DNA from 3 places in the Streptomyces sp. NPDC059957 genome. Region 3 is predicted to be linked to each of the others. Evidence: riboswitches for the same ligand, from Rfam matches in the RefSeq annotation. Region 3 holds a riboswitch; each other region holds the start of a gene.
The links. Region 3 has a riboswitch for cyclic di-AMP ahead of ACFWBW_RS29880 (transglycosylase family protein). Riboswitches for the same ligand answer to the same signal wherever they lie in the genome.

Region 1 (5,758 bases), on a different contig from region 3:
CCCTCCCCGCGCCGCAGCAGCCCGGAGAGCAGCGCGATGCCGATCGCCCCGGACTGGGTGAAGAGGCCGACCCTTCCCCGCGCGGGGGCCGGAGCGGGGGCCAGGGAGGCGTTCAGCTCCACCTCGGGGGCCGTGTTGATCACCCCGAAGGCGTTCGGTCCGATCAGCCGCATCCCGTAGGAGCGCACCTGGCGCACCAGTTCGCGCTGGCGGGCCAGGCCCTCGGGCCCGCTCTCCCCGTATCCGGCGGACAGGACGACGAGCCCCTGCACCCCGTGTTCACCGCAGGCGGCGACCGCGTCCGGGACCCGGTCCGCCGGGACCGCGATGACGGCGAGGTCGACCGGGGCGCCGACGGCACCGAGGGTGGGGTAGGCCCGTACGCCGTCGAGCAGATCGCGGGTGACGGCCTCGTTGACGGCGTAGAGGTGGCCGTGGAAGCCGCTGTCGCGCAGGTTGCGCAGGGCCGCCGCGCCCACGCCGGCGAGGGAGCGGCTGACGCCGATCACCGCCACCGAGCCGGGGGCCAGCAGCCGCTGGACGGAGCGGGCCTCCGCGCGCTGTTCGCGGGCGCGCTGGACGGCGAGGGACTCGGCGGTCGGTTCGAGGTCGAGCGTGAGGTGGACGGAGCCGTCTTCGAAGCTGCGCTTCTGCTGGTAGCCGGCGTCGGTGAACACCTTGATCATCTTGCCGTTGGCCGGCAGCACCTCGGCCGCGAAGCGGCGGATCCCGCGTTCGCGGGCCACCGCGCCGATGTGCTCGAGCAGGGCGGAGGCGACTCCGCGCCCCTGGTGGGCGTCCTGGACGAGGAAGGCGACCTCGGCCTCGTCGGAGGGTCCGGTGGCCGAGCGGCCGTCGGCGCCGATCCGGTCGTAGCGGACGGTGGCGATGAACTCGCCGCCGATCGTCGCGGCGAGGCCGACCCGGTCCACGTAGTCGTGGTGCGTGAAGCGGTGCACGTCGCGGTCGGAGAGCCGGGGATAGGGAGCGAAGAACCGGTAGTACTTGGACTCGTCCGAGACCTGCTCGTAGAAGCTGACCAGCCGGCCCGCGTCGTCCGTGGTGATGGGCCGGATCCGGGCCGTTCCGCCGTCGCGAAGGACCACGTCGGCTTCCCAGTGGTCCGGGTACGAGGGGTCGGACTCGGTCGTCATGGGGTCACCTTAAGGCTCGAACGCCTTGAGTGGCCCGGGCGCGGCGCATCGGGCAAGCTGACTCGAATCAGGGCAAGCTGGGGTAGGTCGAATGGCGGGAAACTCGGGCCGAAGGTCGGTTCGACCATTCCGGACGCCGTGAGAGACTGGTCTAGACAACCGTAAGAACCTGAAGGGCATCACCATGGCAGAGCGCCGCGTCAACGTCGGCTGGGCCGAGGGCCTGCACGCTCGTCCCGCCTCGATCTTCGTCCGCGCGACGACCGCTTCCGGCGTCCCGGTGACCATCGCGAAGGCCGGCGGCGACCCCGTCAACGCCGCCTCCATGCTGGCGGTTCTGGGCCTGGGCGCCCAGGGCGGCGAGGAGATCGTCCTCTCGTCCGAGGCCGACGGCGCCGAGGCCGCGCTGGACCGCCTCGCGAAGCTGGTCGCCGAGGGGCTCGAGGAGCTTCCCGAGACCGTCTGACCCTTCGGGTTCGACCCGCAGGACTCGCAGACTTGCAGGACTTGCACGGCGAAGCCGTTGCCCCCGACCGCCACGGTCGAGGGCAACGGCTTCACTGCTTTTCGCGCGGAGATCCGGTCGGCCCGCAGGCTCCTCGACCCGCCGCCCCGCCGCCCCGCCGGCCCCGGGCTCGCCCGCGCTCACTCACCGGCTCATCGGCCCGGGTGGAAATACACACCGCCATTCCGGCACGCCCGATTCCATAGGGCCGAATTCCGGCGGCGAAATAAAGCTCGGGGCATGGGCCTGAATTACCGGCCCGGATATCCCACCTTTGTATACGGCGTTTGTTAATGCGGGACGCCCGCCGTGTTTACGGCAGGTTGCAAAGTCCTCACGCGCAGCCGGTGCGCCCCCGCCGCCCTGTCCACGTGCAGCGCGGTCAGCGCCCGCGCCCGCTCGGCGTCGCCCCGGGCCACCGCGTCCACGATCGCGCCGTGCTCCGCCCAGGACTCCACGGGCCGCACCGGGGCCTCCACCACGTACATCCAGGCCACCTTGTGGCGCATCTGGGTGAGCAGCGCAATCAGCCCGGGGCTGCCCGAGGCCTGGGAGAGCGTCTCGTGGAACCAGCCGCCCAGGGAGCGCAGGTCCTCCCCCTGGCCCCTCCTGGCCCGCTCCTGGCCCAGCCTGACCAGGCCGCGCAGCACCTTGAGGTGGGCCTCGCTGCGCCGTCTGGCCGCCCGGGCGGCCGCGAGGGGCTCCAGGAGCATCCGCAGCTCCAGGAGGTCGGCCGCCTCCTGTTCGGTCGGCTCGGCCACGCAGGCGCCCGCGTGCCGCCTGGTGGTCACGAACCCCTCGGACTCCAGCGTGCGCAGCGCCTCGCGCACCGGGACGCGCGAGACTCCGTACCGGCGGGCCAGCACCTCCTCGGTCAGCCGGCCGCCGGGCCCGAACACCCCGGAGACGATGTCGTCGCGGATCGCTGTGCATACCGTGTGCGCGGGAATACGCAAGACCGGACCTCCGCCTTTTTCGTATGGCTGTGCGCGTTGCGACTCTATTGCAACACACGATAATTTCCGAGAGCGGCCGGAAATACGAAACATTCACACACGCGGGGCCGAAAACACGGCGAAGGCCCCGGCTCTCAAAGAGCCGGGGCCTTCGCAGAAGACGTGCGGTGGGGCGAGCTGGTCAGATGCTGACGCCGTGCGAGCGCAGGTACGCGACCGGGTTGATGTCCGAACCGTAGTCGGCGCCGGTGCGGGCCTCGAAGTGCAGGTGCGGGCCGCTGGAGTTGCCGGTGGAGCCCGACAGGCCGATCTTCTGGCCCGGGGTGACCTGCTGGCCGACGGAGACGCTCAGCGAGGACATGTGGCCGTACTGGGTGTACGTGCCGTCCGCGTGCTTGATGACGACGTTGTTGCCGTACGCACCGCCGTAGCCCGCCTCGACCACGGTGCCGAGGCCCACGGCGTGCACCTCGGTGCCGGAGGCGGCGCGGAAGTCGATGCCGGTGTGGCTGCCGGAGGACCACATGCCGCCACCCGCGTGGTACTGGGTGCTGATGGAGGTGCTGTCGAGCGGCGACACGAAGGTGTTGAGGCGCTTGCGCTCCTCTTCACGAGCGGCGCGCTCGGCGGCCTCGCGCTCGGCCTTGGCCTGGGCTTCGGCCTTCGCCTTGGCCTCGGCGGCCCGCTGCCGGGCGTCGGCCTCGGCCTGCGCCTTGGCGGCGGCGGCCTCGGCGGCGCGCTGCTGGGACTGGGCCTGGGCCTCGACGTCGCCGGCGAGCTCGTCGGCCACCACGATGGTGTTGAGGCTGCCGGTGTCCTCGATGGAGGGGGAATTGTCCGCGGCGAACGCGGGACCGGCCAGGGAGCCGACGACGCCGGTGGCGGCGAGCGTGGCTATGCCGGCGTAGCCGGCGGTCCTGCGGCTCATACGGCTCGAACCACGGTGCTTGCCGGTGGCACTGCTGCCAAACGCCATGAAGGGGCTGATCCTTTCCTTCCCTCTCGCCTACCGGGTTAGCTGACGGGTTCGGAGCAGGAAGGTCTCCTACGGGCCCCCTCTTGCGAGGCGGTCCGATTCACCCCAGGGACTCAAGTGGGTCCCCGGCTCCCCAGGCTCGCGCCTGACGGGGACTCGGCGATCGCTGTCCGGTGCCGCGGATGCGGCGGTTACCACTGACGAACAGCAGGCCCGACGCTAGGCGGATCATCAGTCAATCGCCAAACAGACACGCCCTTTTGTTGCGTACGCCACACCACATACAAGCAACCACACCAACAAAGGCGACAGAAACGGCAAAAGGGACTCCAGTGGACAAGCCACCGGAGTCCCTTGCCGGATCCCCTTGAGCGGCGGGCCAGTTGGCGACCCGCCGGAAGTCACCGGCAGTCAGCGGAAGGTCAGTTGGTGACCACGGTCACTTCGCCGATCCCGAGGGCCCGCACCGGCTCCTCGATCTGCGAGGCGTCGCCGACCAGGACCGTGACCAGACGGTCCACCGGGAAGGCGCTGACGACCGCCGAAGTGGCCTCCACCGTCCCGGTTTCGGCGAGCCGCGCGTACAACTGCGCCTGGTAGTCGTCGGGGAGCTCCTGCTCGACCTGGTCGGCGAGCGTGCCCGCGACGGAGGCCGCCGTCTCGAACTTCAGCGGGGCCACGCCCACCAAGTTCTGTACGGCCACGTCCCGTTCGGCGTCGGTCAGACCGCCCTCCGCGAGGGTGCGCAGCACCGTCCAGAGGTCCTCCAGGGCCGGGCCGGTGTTCGGGGTGTCCACCGAGCCGCTGATGGCGAGCATCGAGGCGCCCTTGCCGTCGGCGGTGGAGCGCAGCACCTGGCCGAAGGCGCGCACGCCGTACGTGTACCCCTTCTCCTCGCGCAGCACCTTGTCCAGCCGGGAGGTGAGGGTGCCGCCCAGGCAGTACGTGCCGAGCACCTGGGGCGCCCAGACCCGGTCGTGCCGGTCCGCGCCGATGCGGCCGATCAGCAACTGCGTCTGGACCGCGCCGGGCCGGTCCACGATGACCACGCGGCCCGTGTCGTCGGCGGTGATCGGCGGGACCGGGCGCGGGGCGGTGGTGTCACCGGTCCAGGCGCCCAGGGTGTCGGCCAGGACGGCGTCCAGGTCGATGCCGGTCAGATCGCCGACGACCACCGCGGTGGCGGTCGCGGGGCGCACGTGGGCCTCGTAGAAGGCGCGTACGGCCCCGGAGTCGATGCGGGCGACCGTCTCCTCGGTGCCCTGGCGCGGGCGGGACATCCGCAGGGAGGCCGGGAAGAGCTCCTTCGAGAGCTGCTTGGCGGCGCGGCGCTGCGGGTTGGCGCTCTCGTGCGGGATCTCGTCGAGCCGGTTGCGCACCAGGCGGTCCACCTCGGCGTCGGCGAAGGCCGGGGCGCGCAGCGCCTCGGCGACCAGGCCCAGCGCCTTGTGCAGGCGGGAGGCCGGGACCTCCAGGGAGACCCGCAGGCCGGGGTGGTCGGCGTGCGCGTCCAGGGTGGCGCCGCAGCGCTCCAGCTCGGCGGCGAACTCCTCGGCGGAGCGCTTGTCGGTGCCCTCGGACAGGGCGCGGACCATGATCGTGGCCACGCCGTCGAGGCCCTCGGGCTCCGCGTCGAGCGGGGCGGTGAGGTTGATCTCGACCGCGACCACCTGCTGGCCCGGGCGGTGGCAGCGCAGCAGGGTCAGGCCGTTGGCCAGTACCCCGCGCTCGGGGGCCGGGAAGGCCCACGGCTGCGGCTCGCCGGCCTGGGGGCGCGGGTGGAAGGTCATCGTGACGGCTGCGGTGTCGCTCACTGCTCCGCCCCCTCGTTCTCGTCGCTCGCGTCGGTCTCTTCGATGTCGTCCGCGGCGATCGGCTCGTAGACGAGCACCGCGCGGTTGTCGGGGCGCAGTCGGGCCGCGGCCACGGCCTGCACCTCCTCGGCGGTGATGTCGAGGACGCGCTGGACCGCGGTCAGCGCGAGCTGCGGGTCGCCGAACAGCACCGCGAAGCGGCACAGTTCGTCGGCGCGGCCGGCCACCGTGCTCAGCCGGTCCAGCCACTCGCGCTCCAGCTGGGCCTGCGCGCGCTCCATCTCCTCGGCCGTCGGGCCCTCGGCGGCGAACCGCGCGAGCTCCTCGTCGACGGCCGCCTCGATGGCGGGCAC
Region 2 (5,758 bases), on a different contig from region 3:
GGAGTGCGGGAACGGCCTGGTCTCCCCGCACGATGGAACCGGCCAGCGAGGAGAGCGTCTCCGCTTCCGCCGTCGCCCGGGCGGCCCGGCGTGACAGCCTCAGCGACCGGTCGACGGCCGCCGCAACGGTCCCCGCGACGACGGCGAACACCACGAGCGCGAGGATGTTGTTGGGCTCGGCGATGGTGAACTCGCCGACCGGCGGGATGAACCAGTAGTTCAGCAGGAGCGAAGCGGTCACGGACGCGACCAGGGCCGACACCACTCCCCCCACGCAGGCGACCCCGACCACCACCAGCAAGTACAAGAGTGCCTCGCTGGTGAGGTTGAGACTGCCGCGGGTGTGGTCGAGCAGGAACGTGAGCACGAGCGGGAGCACGAGCCCGAGAACCGGTCCGGCGATCAGTCGGGAGGTCGGCAGTGTCTGCCGTCTAGACGGCAACAGCCTTCCGCCGCCCGCCCGTTCGTGGGTGACCATGTGGACGTCGATGTCCTCGGAGAGCCCGACGATCGTCTCGCCCGTGCCCCGCCCGGTCAGGAACCGCTCGGTACGGCCGCGCCGGCTCGTGCCGAGGACCAGCTGCGTGGCGTTCTCCGCATGGGCGAACTCGGTGAGCGCCGTGGGTACGTCGTCGCCGACCAGGGAGTGGTAGCTGCCTCCGAGGCTTTCGACGAGCGCGCGCTGCCGGATCAGAGCGGATGCCGAGGCCCCCGCGGCCAGGCCGTCGCTGCGCGTGATGTGCACGGCGAGGAGATCGCCGCCCGCCGAGCGGGCGGCGATCCTGGCCGCCCGCCGGATGAGCGTGTCGCCCTCGGGGCCACCGGTGATCGCCACGACCACCCGTTCCCGGGTCTCCCACACTCCCCCTATCCCGTGCTCGGCTCTGTACTTCTGCAGCGCCTCGTCCACCCGCCCGGCCAGCCACAACAGGGCCAGCTCCCGCAACGCGGTGAGGTTACCGATCCGGAAGTAGTTGGACAGCGCAGCGTCGACCTTCTCCGGGGCGTAGATGTTCCCGTGCGCCATGCGTCGCCGCAGCGCTTCGGGCGGCAGGTCCACCAGCTCGATCTCGTCGGCCCGGCGCACCACTTCGTCCGGCACGGTCTCGTGCTGCGGCACCTTGGTGATCTTCTCGACCACGTCGTTGAGGGATTCCAGGTGCTGGATGTTGACGGCGGTGATCACGTCGATCCCGGCCGCGAGCAGCGCCTCCACCTCCTGCCAGCGCTTGGCCGGGCTCCCGCCGGGGACGACGGAGTGGGCGAGCTCGTCGACGAGCGCTACCTCAGGCCGCCGCTCCAGAACCGCTTGCAGGTCCATCTCCGCGAACCGGCTCCCCCGGTAGTCGCGTTCCGCGCGCGGCAGCATCTCCAGACCGGCCAGCTTCGCCTCGGTCATCCGGCGCCCGTGGCATTCGACGAAGGCGACGACCACATCCGTCCCGCGGTCCGCCCGGCGTCGGCCCTCGTCCAGCATCCGGTACGTTTTGCCCACACCGGGGGCCGCCCCGAGAAAGACCTTCAGCCTTCCGGGTCTGGCAACCGCCTCCGCCACGACACGTGCCTCCTCACCCCGAAACCCGCCCCGATCCGCGCAGAGGGCTTCCCTGGCCGGCAGAGGCACACAAGTGCTGCTGACGATCATCATCGGGTGAGATTCGGCCGGATCACGGCAGCTGAGGAAGACATTGACGCTGCCCTGACGCACCCATGCGAACAGGGTGACGGCGGTGTGCCGGGAAGTCTGGTCGGCGTGACGGGTCACGTGGCCCCGATCTCGACTCCAGGGGCCCAAGGGGCGGCATGCGCGGCGTCGGTACGGTCTTGCTTCTTGTCGCCCTCGCCACCCTCGTGGCGACCGGCGCCCGCCCCTGGCACATACCCGCGCCCTCGCTGCTCGTCGTCGCCCAGGTCAGATCGGTGACGCTCTGGTGGGGATGGCAGGACCGGGACCCCCCTCCGGTCCCGGCCCCACGTCTCAGACGAGCAGCCGGGTCTCGGCGCTCGGCAGTTTGCTCCACCAGTGGCCGTACCGCCGGTAGACCTCCGGTTCGCGGTCGGCCAGGAAGGCCGTCAGCGCCCGGGCCTCGCCCGCGAGCGCCTCCCAGACCTCCTCCGGCAGGGGGTGGAAGGCGGTCGCCTCGATCCCGCCGTCGGCGCCGGCCGGACGCCACACGCCGGCGACGTGGCCGTCGACCAGCAGGGTCGCCAGGGTGTCGCCGTTCATCCGCGCCACGAGCCCCCGGTACTGCGGCGGGACGATGCGGCTCCGGTCGCAGTACGCGAGCAGCACGCTGTCCCACATGGCCATCAGCCGGGGCGGCGCCGGCGTGTCCTCCTCCGGACGCGGTGCGCCCCGGACGTCGAACAGCTCCTCGCCGTCCGGCCCCGCCAGCCGCTCCAGCCTCCCGGAGAGCTCCAGCGCCCGCAGCGCCTGGCGGACTCTGGTCCGCTGGACCAGGGAGAACTGCGCCACGTCCGCCGCCGACGCCGGCCCGAACCCCTCCAGGTAGCGCAGGACCAGCGTCCGCAGGGATTCCTCCGAGGCCTCCGGGTCCGCCGGTACCGTACGCGGCCGGTGCGCGGGCGCGATATACGACGGACGCTCCCCGAACGACCACGGCGCGGCGGTGGGCGCGTGCAGCAGCGGCGCGTACTGCCGCAGCCCCCACCATGCTCCGGGCTGCGGCGCCGCGCCCAGCCGGTCTGCGAGCCAGGCCTCGCACTCCGCCGTCGTACGGGGCCGGTCGGCGAAGTCCAGCAGCTCCGGCGCCAGCACGTCGGCGTCAGCGGCCGTCAGCCCGGAGTCCGTGAAGCGGGTCCCGAGCCGGGCGGCCCGTACGGAGGGCTGCACGGCCTCCCGGAAGGCCGGGTAGTCCTCCGCGTGCACGGCGTGCAGGGTCAGCCGCATCAGCGTCGACTTGACGACCTCGCGCCCCGTGAAGGCGGCGTCGAGGTCGGCCGGGTCGAAGCCGGAGAGCCGGTTCCACAGCGCGAGGTACGGCGAGGCCGCGTGCTGCGCCTGCAGGGCGACGACCCGGCGGACCGCGTCACCGACGTCCATCACCTCGCGCCGCAGCAGCAACTGCCGTGCGAGCGTGGAGCGGTTGAGCTCCCCTGCACTGACCTTCATGCCAAGACCGTCCCGTCCCCTGTCGAAACGGGCAGCCTAACCGGCACCTCCGACAGCGCCTCGGATTCAGATGCTGACGCCCTTGGACCGGAGGTAGGCCAGCGGGTCGATGTCCGATCCGTACGAGGGACCGGTGCGGATCTCGAAGTGCAGGTGCGGGCCGGTCGAGTTGCCCGTCGAACCGGAGAGGCCGATGGTCTGGCCGCCGGTGACGCTCTGGCCGGAGGAGACGGACAGCTGGGAGAGGTGCGCGTACTGGCTGTACTTGCCGTCGGTGTGGCGGATGACGACCTCGTTGCCGTACGCGCCGCTCCAGCCGGCGGAGACCACGGTGCCGGCTCCGACCGCCCTGACGGTGGTGCCGGTGCTCGCGGAGAAGTCGACACCGGTGTGGTAGCCGCTGGACCACATGGCCCCGGCGGTCTTGTAGGCGGTGGACGGGCCGCCGGTGACCGGGGCCACGAAGCCGGTCGACGCGGAGCCGCCCTGCTGCTTGGCGGGCGCCTTGGCGACGGGCGCGGCTGCCTGATCAGAGGAATCCGAGGAGTCGGACGAGTCGGAGGAGTCCGAAGAATCCGACGAATGGCCAGAAGTGGAGGAACCGGAGGAAGCGGACTTCTTGGCCGGCTTCGGCGTTTCGGCCGGCGCGGACTCGGCCGCCGCGGCCGGAGCCGAGCCCTTCGCGCCGAGCGTGAGCTCGAGGCCCGGGTGGATCAGCGACGGGTCGGTGCCGACGGCCTCGAGGTTGTCCGCGTAGAGCTGCTCCCAGCCGCCGGTGAGGTGCTGGCGCTCGGCGATCTTGGAGAGGTAGTCGCCCGCCACCACGGTGTAGACGGTGGGGGCGGCCTGCACGGCGACGGGTGCGGCCTGGAAGGTCGACACCGCCTGCGCGGCCACGGCCTGCGGGGCCTGGACCGGAGCGGCGGCGGGCGCGGCTGCCGGGACGCCCGCGGCATGGGCGCCGGTGGCGCCGAGCAGCGGAAGCGCGAGGGCCGCGCCACCGGTGCCCGCGGCGGCGAACCCGCGGGATATCGAGCGGGACTTGGGACGGCGGTGCTTACCCGTTCCGGACATGGCGAATTCCTCTCCGACGCCTGCGAGGTGAGCTGTCGGGTTCGGACTGGAGATGTCCGGCCGCGTATGTGCCGATGAACAGCACATGCATGGCTTCACCCCGAGCTGTCCCGTTGTAAAGATCCCTGAGGAGCTCCGGAACAGCGGCTTACCTGGTTCCCCCGCTCCTGCCGCGCGCGTGAATAGTCGGGTGCGGTTTCCGGACGGCGGCAGGATTAGGCGGTCCATCCGGATCGATCGCGAAGGTAATCGAGCCCGACCGCACGGAACAAGTCCCGAATTCCCGGATGGATTCCCAGTGATGATGGACCGGCGGAATCACGGTCACCCTGTGTCCATTCCCCTCCCCCAACAGCCGCCCGGACAGGGGAATTCGCCATTCGCGATCAGGCACTCACGGTCACCGTATGATCTGGCTCACGGGGACGTGTCCGATCTCGCCCCTCGCTATGGCAAGTTGCCAGCAAGTAGCGTAATTCGGACACACGCAACGACGACCGCGGCGACCGCTACGACGACCACACGGAGACACGGAGGAGCCCCTGTGACCCAGCAGATACCCCAGAGCCCCCACACCGATCCGGTGGCGCCGGAACCGCCACTGACCGGAGTGCGCAACTTCCGCGACGTGGGCGGCCTGCCGACCGCGGACGGGCGAAGGGTCAAGTCGGGACGACTGTTCCGAAGCGGACATCTGGCGCATGCCACCGAAAGCGACGCGGAGTTCCTCGGATCGCTCGGACTGCACACCGTCTTCGACTTCCGCAACGGCGCCGACCACGCGCTGGAGGGTGCGGACGTGGAGCTGCCCGGGGTGCTCAACGTCAACATTCCGCTGTCGGATCCGGCCGACGGCAGCGAGTTCTGGAAGATGGTCCGCGAAGGGGACCTGGCGCAGCTGCGCGAGATCCTGGGCGAGGGCAAAGCCGCCGCGCGGATGTCCCGTTCGTACCGGACGATGATCCGGACCCGTACCGCCGAGCACAGCCGGGTGGTGCACGCGCTCGCCGAGGACAGCGTCCCTGCGCTCATGCACTGCGCCGCCGGAAAGGACCGGGCGGGCCTGTCGATCGCCGTCACCCTGCTCGCGCTGGGCGTCGAGCGGGAGGCGATCCTCGCGGACTACCTGGAGTCGAACGCCCCGCACAACCGCTACCGGGTCCGCCGGGGCAGTGACTCACCCGAGGCCCGCGCCCCCGAGGTGATGGAGCTGCTCGCCCCGCTCTTCGACGCCCGCGCCCCGTATCTGACCACGGCCTTCGACACCATCGACGAGGAGTGGGGCGGAGCGGAGCGCTACCTCGCCGAGGGCCTCGGGCTCACGCCCGAGACCCTCGACCGGCTCCGCGACCGGCTGCTGGACTGACGCCCCACGAGGTGGGCCGTCAGCGGTTCGCGACGGCCTGCCTCACCAGTGTCCGGCCGAAGTCCCACATCAGCGCGCCACCGCCGTGGGCCTCGTCCATGACCGCACGGAAGGCGCCGACGAACCGGTCGACGTCCGCCTCGTTCACGATCAGCGGCGGGATCAGCTTGATCACTTCCAGGTGG
Region 3 (5,758 bases):
GGCGTTCGCCGAGCCCTCTTCGATGCCGCGGGCGAGACGCTCGGGGTTGGTGACGAAGAGGTCGTCGCCGACGATCTGGACCTTGGAGCCCAGGCGGTCGGTGAGGGTCTTCCAGCCGGCCCAGTCGTCCTCGAACAGCGGGTCCTCGATGGAGACGAGCGGGTACGCCTCGACGAGCTCGGCGTAGTAGTCGGTCATCTCGGCGGCCGAGCGGGACTTGCCCTCGAACTCGTAGTTGCCGTCCTTGTAGAACTCGGACGCGGCGACGTCGAGCGCGAGCGCGATCTGGGTGCCCGGGACGTAGCCGGCCTGCTTGATGGCCTCGACGATGAGGTCCAGCGCGGCGCGGTTCGACTCGAGGTTCGGCGCGAAACCGCCCTCGTCGCCCAGACCGGTGGAGAGGCCCTTGGTGTGCAGGACCTTCTTGAGGGTGTGGTAGACCTCGGCACCCCAGCGAAGGGCCTCGGAGAAGGACTCCGCGCCGATCGGGGCGATCATGAACTCCTGGATGTCGACGTTGGAGTCGGCGTGCGACCCACCGTTCAGGATGTTCATCATCGGAACGGGCAGCAGGTGCGCGTTCGGGCCGCCGAGGTAGCGGAAGAGCGGGAGGTCCGAGGCCTCGGACGCGGCGTGCGCGACGGCGAGGGAGACGCCCAGGATGGCGTTGGCGCCGAGGGAGCCCTTGTTCTCGGTGGCGTCCAGGTCGATCATCGCCTGGTCGATCAGGCGCTGCTCGGTGGCGTCGTAGCCGACGAGCTCCGGGCCGAGCTGCTCGATGACGGCGAGGACGGCCTTCTCTACGCCCTTGCCCATGTAGCGGTTGGGGTCACCGTCACGGAGCTCGACGGCTTCGAACGCTCCGGTGGAGGCGCCGGACGGGACTGCAGCACGGCCGGTGCTGCCATCGTCGAGGCCCACCTCGACCTCGACCGTGGGGTTGCCTCGGGAGTCCAGGATTTCCCGGGCTACGACGACGTCGATGGACGGCACGAGCATCTCCTTCTGGGATGTGACGCTGGGTGTGCGGTGGCATGTCAGGCCGTGGGATGGCCTTGCCGCTTAGAGCCTAACCGCCTCCGGGCACTCGGCCGGCCGACCGCCCGGGGGCTGGGACGAAAAAGGGCCTGAATGCCCCTCTTACAGGACATAGGACCCTTGATCATCGGCCTTTCGGAGGCCCCGTCAGACCGTCGGCACCCGCACACAGCACCGCCCGGCGCGAAGGGGGTTGCGCGCCGGGCGGTGGAATTACGCGGTGGAACTACTGCGTGTCGCGAAAGCGGACACGACCGTTCTCACAGGTTTCAGCTGGGGTTCAGCTTCAGCTGAGCTTCAGCTGAGCTTCAGCTTCTGGCCCGGGAAGATCAGGTTGGCGTCCGTGACGATGTCCTTGTTGAGCTCGAAGAGCTTCTCCCAGCCACCGGACACGTTGTTCGCGTCGGCGATCGCACCCAGCGTGTCGCCGGACTTGACCGCGTAGGAGCCGTTGCCCGTCTTGGGGGCCTCGGCCTTCGGGGCGGCGGCCGGACGCTCGGAGCGGGTGGTCGGAGCCTCGACGCGCTTGGTCTCCTTCTTCGCCTCGGTCTTCTTCTCCTGCTTCGGCTGCGTCTTCGGCTTGGCGGGTGCCTGCGCCGATCCGCCGGTGTAGGAGGAGTTCGACAGGCCGACGCCGCAGTGCGGCCAGGCGCCCTTGCCCTGGCCCTTGAGGACCTTCTCGGCGATGGCTATCTGCTGCGACTTGGAGGCCTGGTTGGCCTGCGAGGCGTACGCCTTGCCGCCGTACGCGGCCCACGTGGAGGACGAGAACTGCAGGCCGCCGTAGTAGCCGTTGCCCGTGTTGATGGACCAGTTGCCGCCGGACTCGCACGAGGCGACGCGGTCCCACTCGGAAGCGGTCGCGGCCGAGGCGGTGCCCGCGGCCATCAGCGGAGCCGCGACGGCGACACCGGCGACACCGGCGAGCGTGACGATGCGGACGGCCTTGGAACCGCGACGGTGCTTGCCCTTGCCCGAAAGCAGCATGGAGTTCTCCTCACCGACGCCTACGAGGTGAGCTGTCGGGTTCGGGCGAGTGAGTGCCCGGCCGAGCGACCTAGCGCTTGGCTTAACCCCTAGCCGGTTCCGTGACCGTCTCTCAACGGCCCTTCCCGGCGCCTACCTTGGTTCCCCCGCTCCTGCCTTCGGCGCTTTACGCGACGAGTGTTCCCTCCGTCCGCCGGCAGGATTCGGCGATGCGGTCGAAGGAGCCCGCGGTGGCGGGCGATTCAGAAGGTAGACAGGTCTCCCCCCGATGTTCAACGAGCGACATCGGGGGGAAACGGTGCCTACTTGCGCTCCCCGAAAGGGCGTTTGCGCAGGTGAGGGCGGGGTTTGCGGAACCCTCCGGGCCGGACACGCCAGTTGACCTGAAGAGACACATGTCTCACTTACAGAAAACGGACAATCAGCTGGTTCCGGGCGCCTCAAGTGTCCTTATTGATGCGTTAGATCCAGGTTCTGACCGGGCTTGATCAGGTCCGCGTCGTCGCCGATGACCTGCTCGTTGGCCTCGTAGAGGCCCTTCCAGCCGCCCTTCACTCCGTTGGCGTCCGCGATCGCGATCAGACTGTCGCCCGCCTTCACGGTGTACGTCGGCTCCGACGCGGCGTCAGACGCGGCGGGCGTCTCGACGGCGGCCGGGCCGCGGTGCTTGCCGCCGCCCTCGCTCGCGCCGGGGGCCGCCGGAGCGGTCGGGGAGGCGGACTCGCCGGGTGCGGCCGGAGCCGTCGGGGCCGTGGGATCAATCGGGTTGACCGGGTTTGCCGGGTTCTCCGAATTACCCGGGTTCGTCGGCTTCGCCCCGTTCCCAGGGTCGGACGGGGTCCCAGGGCCTGACGGGGTCTCCGGAGACGACGGGGCCACCGGAAGGGTCGGGCCCACCGGAAGGGTCGCGTCCGCGGACGGCGGTGCGGGAGTGGCGGGGTCCGTCGGGCTCGTGGGAGGCGTCGGGTCGCCCGGGAGGCCGGGAGGCGGCGTCTGGGCGTCCGGCGGGGGCATGACGGGCAGTTCGCCGGGCACGCCGATCGGATAGTCGGGCAGCACCGAGGCCGGCGGGGACGTCGGGCCCCCCTGCGACGGAGCCCCGAAGTCCGTGGACGTGCCCGAGCCCGTGTGGGGCACGGAGTCGTCGGGGCGGGACGGGGCGGGGGTCGCGGACGCGGAACCACCGGGCAGGCCCGGGTTCACCTCGGCGGCGGGCGCGTCCTGCGTCAGACCGGCCTGCACCGCGCACAGCGGCCACGCCACGGGGCCCTGGGAGGCCAGGACCCGTTCGGCCACGGCGATCTGCTGGGAGCGGCTGGCGAGGTCGGCGCGCTCGGCGAAGTCGAGCCCGCCGGCGCCCTTCCACTGCTCCTGGCTGAACTGCAGCCCGCCGTACGCGCCGCCGCCGAAGTTGGCGCTCCATGTACCGCCGCTCTCACACTCGGCGACCCTGTCCCAAGTCGAGGTCTCCGCGGCGCTCGCGCCGGTGGCGGCGAGCAGGGGCAGGGCGAGTGCGGTGCCGGTGACTCCGGCGGTGACGACAAGTGCGGGCACTTGTCGGGGGCGTCTGTGGCGGCCGTTCCCGGAACGCATGAGGCTGCACCTTTCGCATAACGGCGGGGTAACGGCAGAACCTAGCGGCCTTCGAACGCCAGTCACAAGTTTGGGCAGCGAACTGACTTCCGGTCAGGGTGGTTTCAGGTGTTTTGGGACTTTGATTCGACGGTGAAGCGGACCGGAAGCGTCCGCAGCCCCCGCATGATGAGCCCGCCGCGCCAGCGCAGCTCCTCGGGAGCCACGGCCAGTTCCAGATCGGGCAGCCGCGTCAGCAGGGTCGCGAGCGCGGTCTGCCCTTCGAGCCTCGCGAGCGGGGCGCCCAGGCAGTAGTGGATGCCGTGCCCGTAACCGAGGTGCTGATTGTCGGCCCGGGAGAGGTCCAGGGTGTCCGGTTCGTCGAACCGTTCGGGGTCCCGGTCGGCGGCCGCCAGGACCACCAGTACGGGATCGCCGGCCGCGATGCCCCGACCGCAGAGCTCGAAGGGCTCGGTGGCGAACCGCCAGGTGGCCAGCTCCACGGGGCCGTCGTAGCGCAGCAGCTCCTCCACTCCGGTGGCCAGCAGGCCGCTCTCGCCGGCGGCGAGGGATCGCTGGAGGCGCTCGCGCTGCTCCGGGTTCATGAAGAGGGAGTGGACCCCGTTGCCGATCAGGTTCACCGTGGTTTCGAACCCCGCGAACAGCAGGATGAAGGCCATCGCGGTGGCCTCGGCCTCGGTCAGGTGGTCACCGTGGTCGCTGGCCCGGATCAGATCGGAGATCAGGTCGTCGCCGAGGTCGTCGCGCTTGCGGTGGATGAGGTCCCCGAGATAGGTGCGCATCTGCTTCACGGACCGCGCCACCCCGCCGCGCGGACCGCCGCCGTGCCGGATCATCATGCCCGCCCAGTCGCGGAAGTCGTCCTGGTCCTCTCGCGGTACGCCGAGCATCTCGCAGATGGCGTAGATGGGGAGCGGGAAGGCGAACTCGTGGATGAGGTCGGCCTCCCCCTTCTCGCAGAACCGGTCGATGAGGTGGTCGGTCAGCTCCTGCACCCTCGGGGTGAACTCGGCGACCCTGCGCGGGGTGAACGCCTTCGACACCAGGCGGCGCAGCCGGGTGTGGTCCGGCGGGTCGATGTTGAGGAGGTGGGTCATCAGCTCGGCCTTGCGCTCGCCCGGGATCCCGGTCCGGCCCTTGGCGTGCGCGGAGCCTTCGTGGTGGGCCGGGTTCTTGCTGAGCCGCTGGTCGGCGAGGGCCTGGCGGGCGTCGGCGTACCGGGTGACGAGCCAGGCCTCGACCCCGCTGGGGAGCGTGGTGCGGTGCACGGGCGCGTGCTCGCGCAACCAGGCGTACGCCGGGTACGGGTCGGTCGCGAACTCCCAGTCGAACAGGGTCGGCGGTGGGGCGGATCCGGTGGGGGATCCGGTTGCGGATCCGCCCGTGGATCCGCCCGTGGATCCTTCCACGGACGGGTCGGCGGCGGTCTCTTCGGGGGCTGCGGGGGTCTGCTCGTGCACCCGGAGACCGTATCCCGCCCGCCGCCCATCACCCCATATGGACCATTTATCGCGGCTGTCCGTAGATCGGCCCTGGCTTGACCTCACGTTCTCCGGCGTTCCTACTTTCGGTTTTGTGGATGTGAGGATCTTGAAAAGCAGCTTCGCGGTGGTGGAGAGACGGGCCGAGCACGCGGTCAAGTTCTTCTACTCCCACCTCTTCTGGCACAACCCCGGAGTCCGTGAGCTCTTCCCGGCCTCCTTCGAAGACATGGAACGACAGCGGGACCGGCTCTTCGCCGCGCTCACCCATGTGATCGCCCACCTGGAGAACGAAACGCTCGTCCCCTATCTCCGCGACCTCGGCCGCGACCACCGCAAGTTCCTGGCGGGGCCCGAGCACTACGCGGCCGTGGGCACGAGCCTCATCGCCGCGCTCGCCGAAGCCTCCGGGTCCGCCTGGCACCCCCAGGCCGAGAAGGCCTGGTCAGAGGCGTACCAGGTGATCGCCGACGCGATGATGGCCGGCGCCGCCGACAGCGAGGACCCGCCCTGGTGGGACGCGGAGGTCGTACGCCACCTGCTGTACGGACAGGACATCGGCGTCCTCACCCTCCGCCCGCACGCCCCCTTCCCCCATCTCCCCGGCCAGTACGCGAGCGTGAGCAGCGACCGGGTGCCGACGACCTGGCGCACGTACT

Region 1: linked by a shared signal. The riboswitch ahead of ACFWBW_RS07855 (M23 family metallopeptidase) and the one ahead of ACFWBW_RS29880 (transglycosylase family protein) in region 3 are both predicted to bind cyclic di-AMP.
Region 2: linked by a shared signal. The riboswitch ahead of ACFWBW_RS13465 (peptidoglycan DD-metalloendopeptidase family protein) and the one ahead of ACFWBW_RS29880 (transglycosylase family protein) in region 3 are both predicted to bind cyclic di-AMP.

What each region holds. Positions count from the first base shown of each region.
Region 1 covers NZ_JBHWMB010000008.1:49,037-54,794, forward strand. Annotated here, with positions in the region: gene ACFWBW_RS07840 (GNAT family N-acetyltransferase) at 1-1,154, opposite strand, end outside; gene ACFWBW_RS07845 (HPr family phosphocarrier protein) at 1,339-1,620, shown strand; gene ACFWBW_RS07850 (GntR family transcriptional regulator) at 1,950-2,615, opposite strand; gene ACFWBW_RS07855 (M23 family metallopeptidase) at 2,797-3,591, opposite strand; cyclic di-AMP (ydaO/yuaA leader) riboswitch at 3,604-3,763, opposite strand; gene ACFWBW_RS07860 (M16 family metallopeptidase) at 4,014-5,381, opposite strand; gene ACFWBW_RS07865 (M16 family metallopeptidase) at 5,402-5,758, opposite strand, start outside.
Region 2 covers NZ_JBHWMB010000016.1:38,264-44,021, forward strand. Annotated here, with positions in the region: gene ACFWBW_RS13455 (ATP-binding protein) at 1-1,645, opposite strand, end outside; gene ACFWBW_RS13460 (winged helix DNA-binding domain-containing protein) at 1,979-3,133, opposite strand; gene ACFWBW_RS13465 (peptidoglycan DD-metalloendopeptidase family protein) at 3,200-4,207, opposite strand; cyclic di-AMP (ydaO/yuaA leader) riboswitch at 4,212-4,406, opposite strand; gene ACFWBW_RS13470 (tyrosine-protein phosphatase) at 4,752-5,573, shown strand; gene ACFWBW_RS13475 (aspartate aminotransferase family protein) at 5,593-5,758, opposite strand, start outside.
Region 3 covers NZ_JBHWMB010000055.1:34,004-39,761, reverse strand. Annotated here, with positions in the region: gene eno (phosphopyruvate hydratase) at 1-999, opposite strand, end outside; gene ACFWBW_RS29880 (transglycosylase family protein) at 1,336-2,025, opposite strand; cyclic di-AMP (ydaO/yuaA leader) riboswitch at 2,028-2,199, opposite strand; gene ACFWBW_RS29875 (transglycosylase family protein) at 2,476-3,579, opposite strand; gene ACFWBW_RS29870 (cytochrome P450) at 3,723-4,952, opposite strand; gene ACFWBW_RS29865 (globin domain-containing protein) at 5,200-5,758, shown strand, end outside.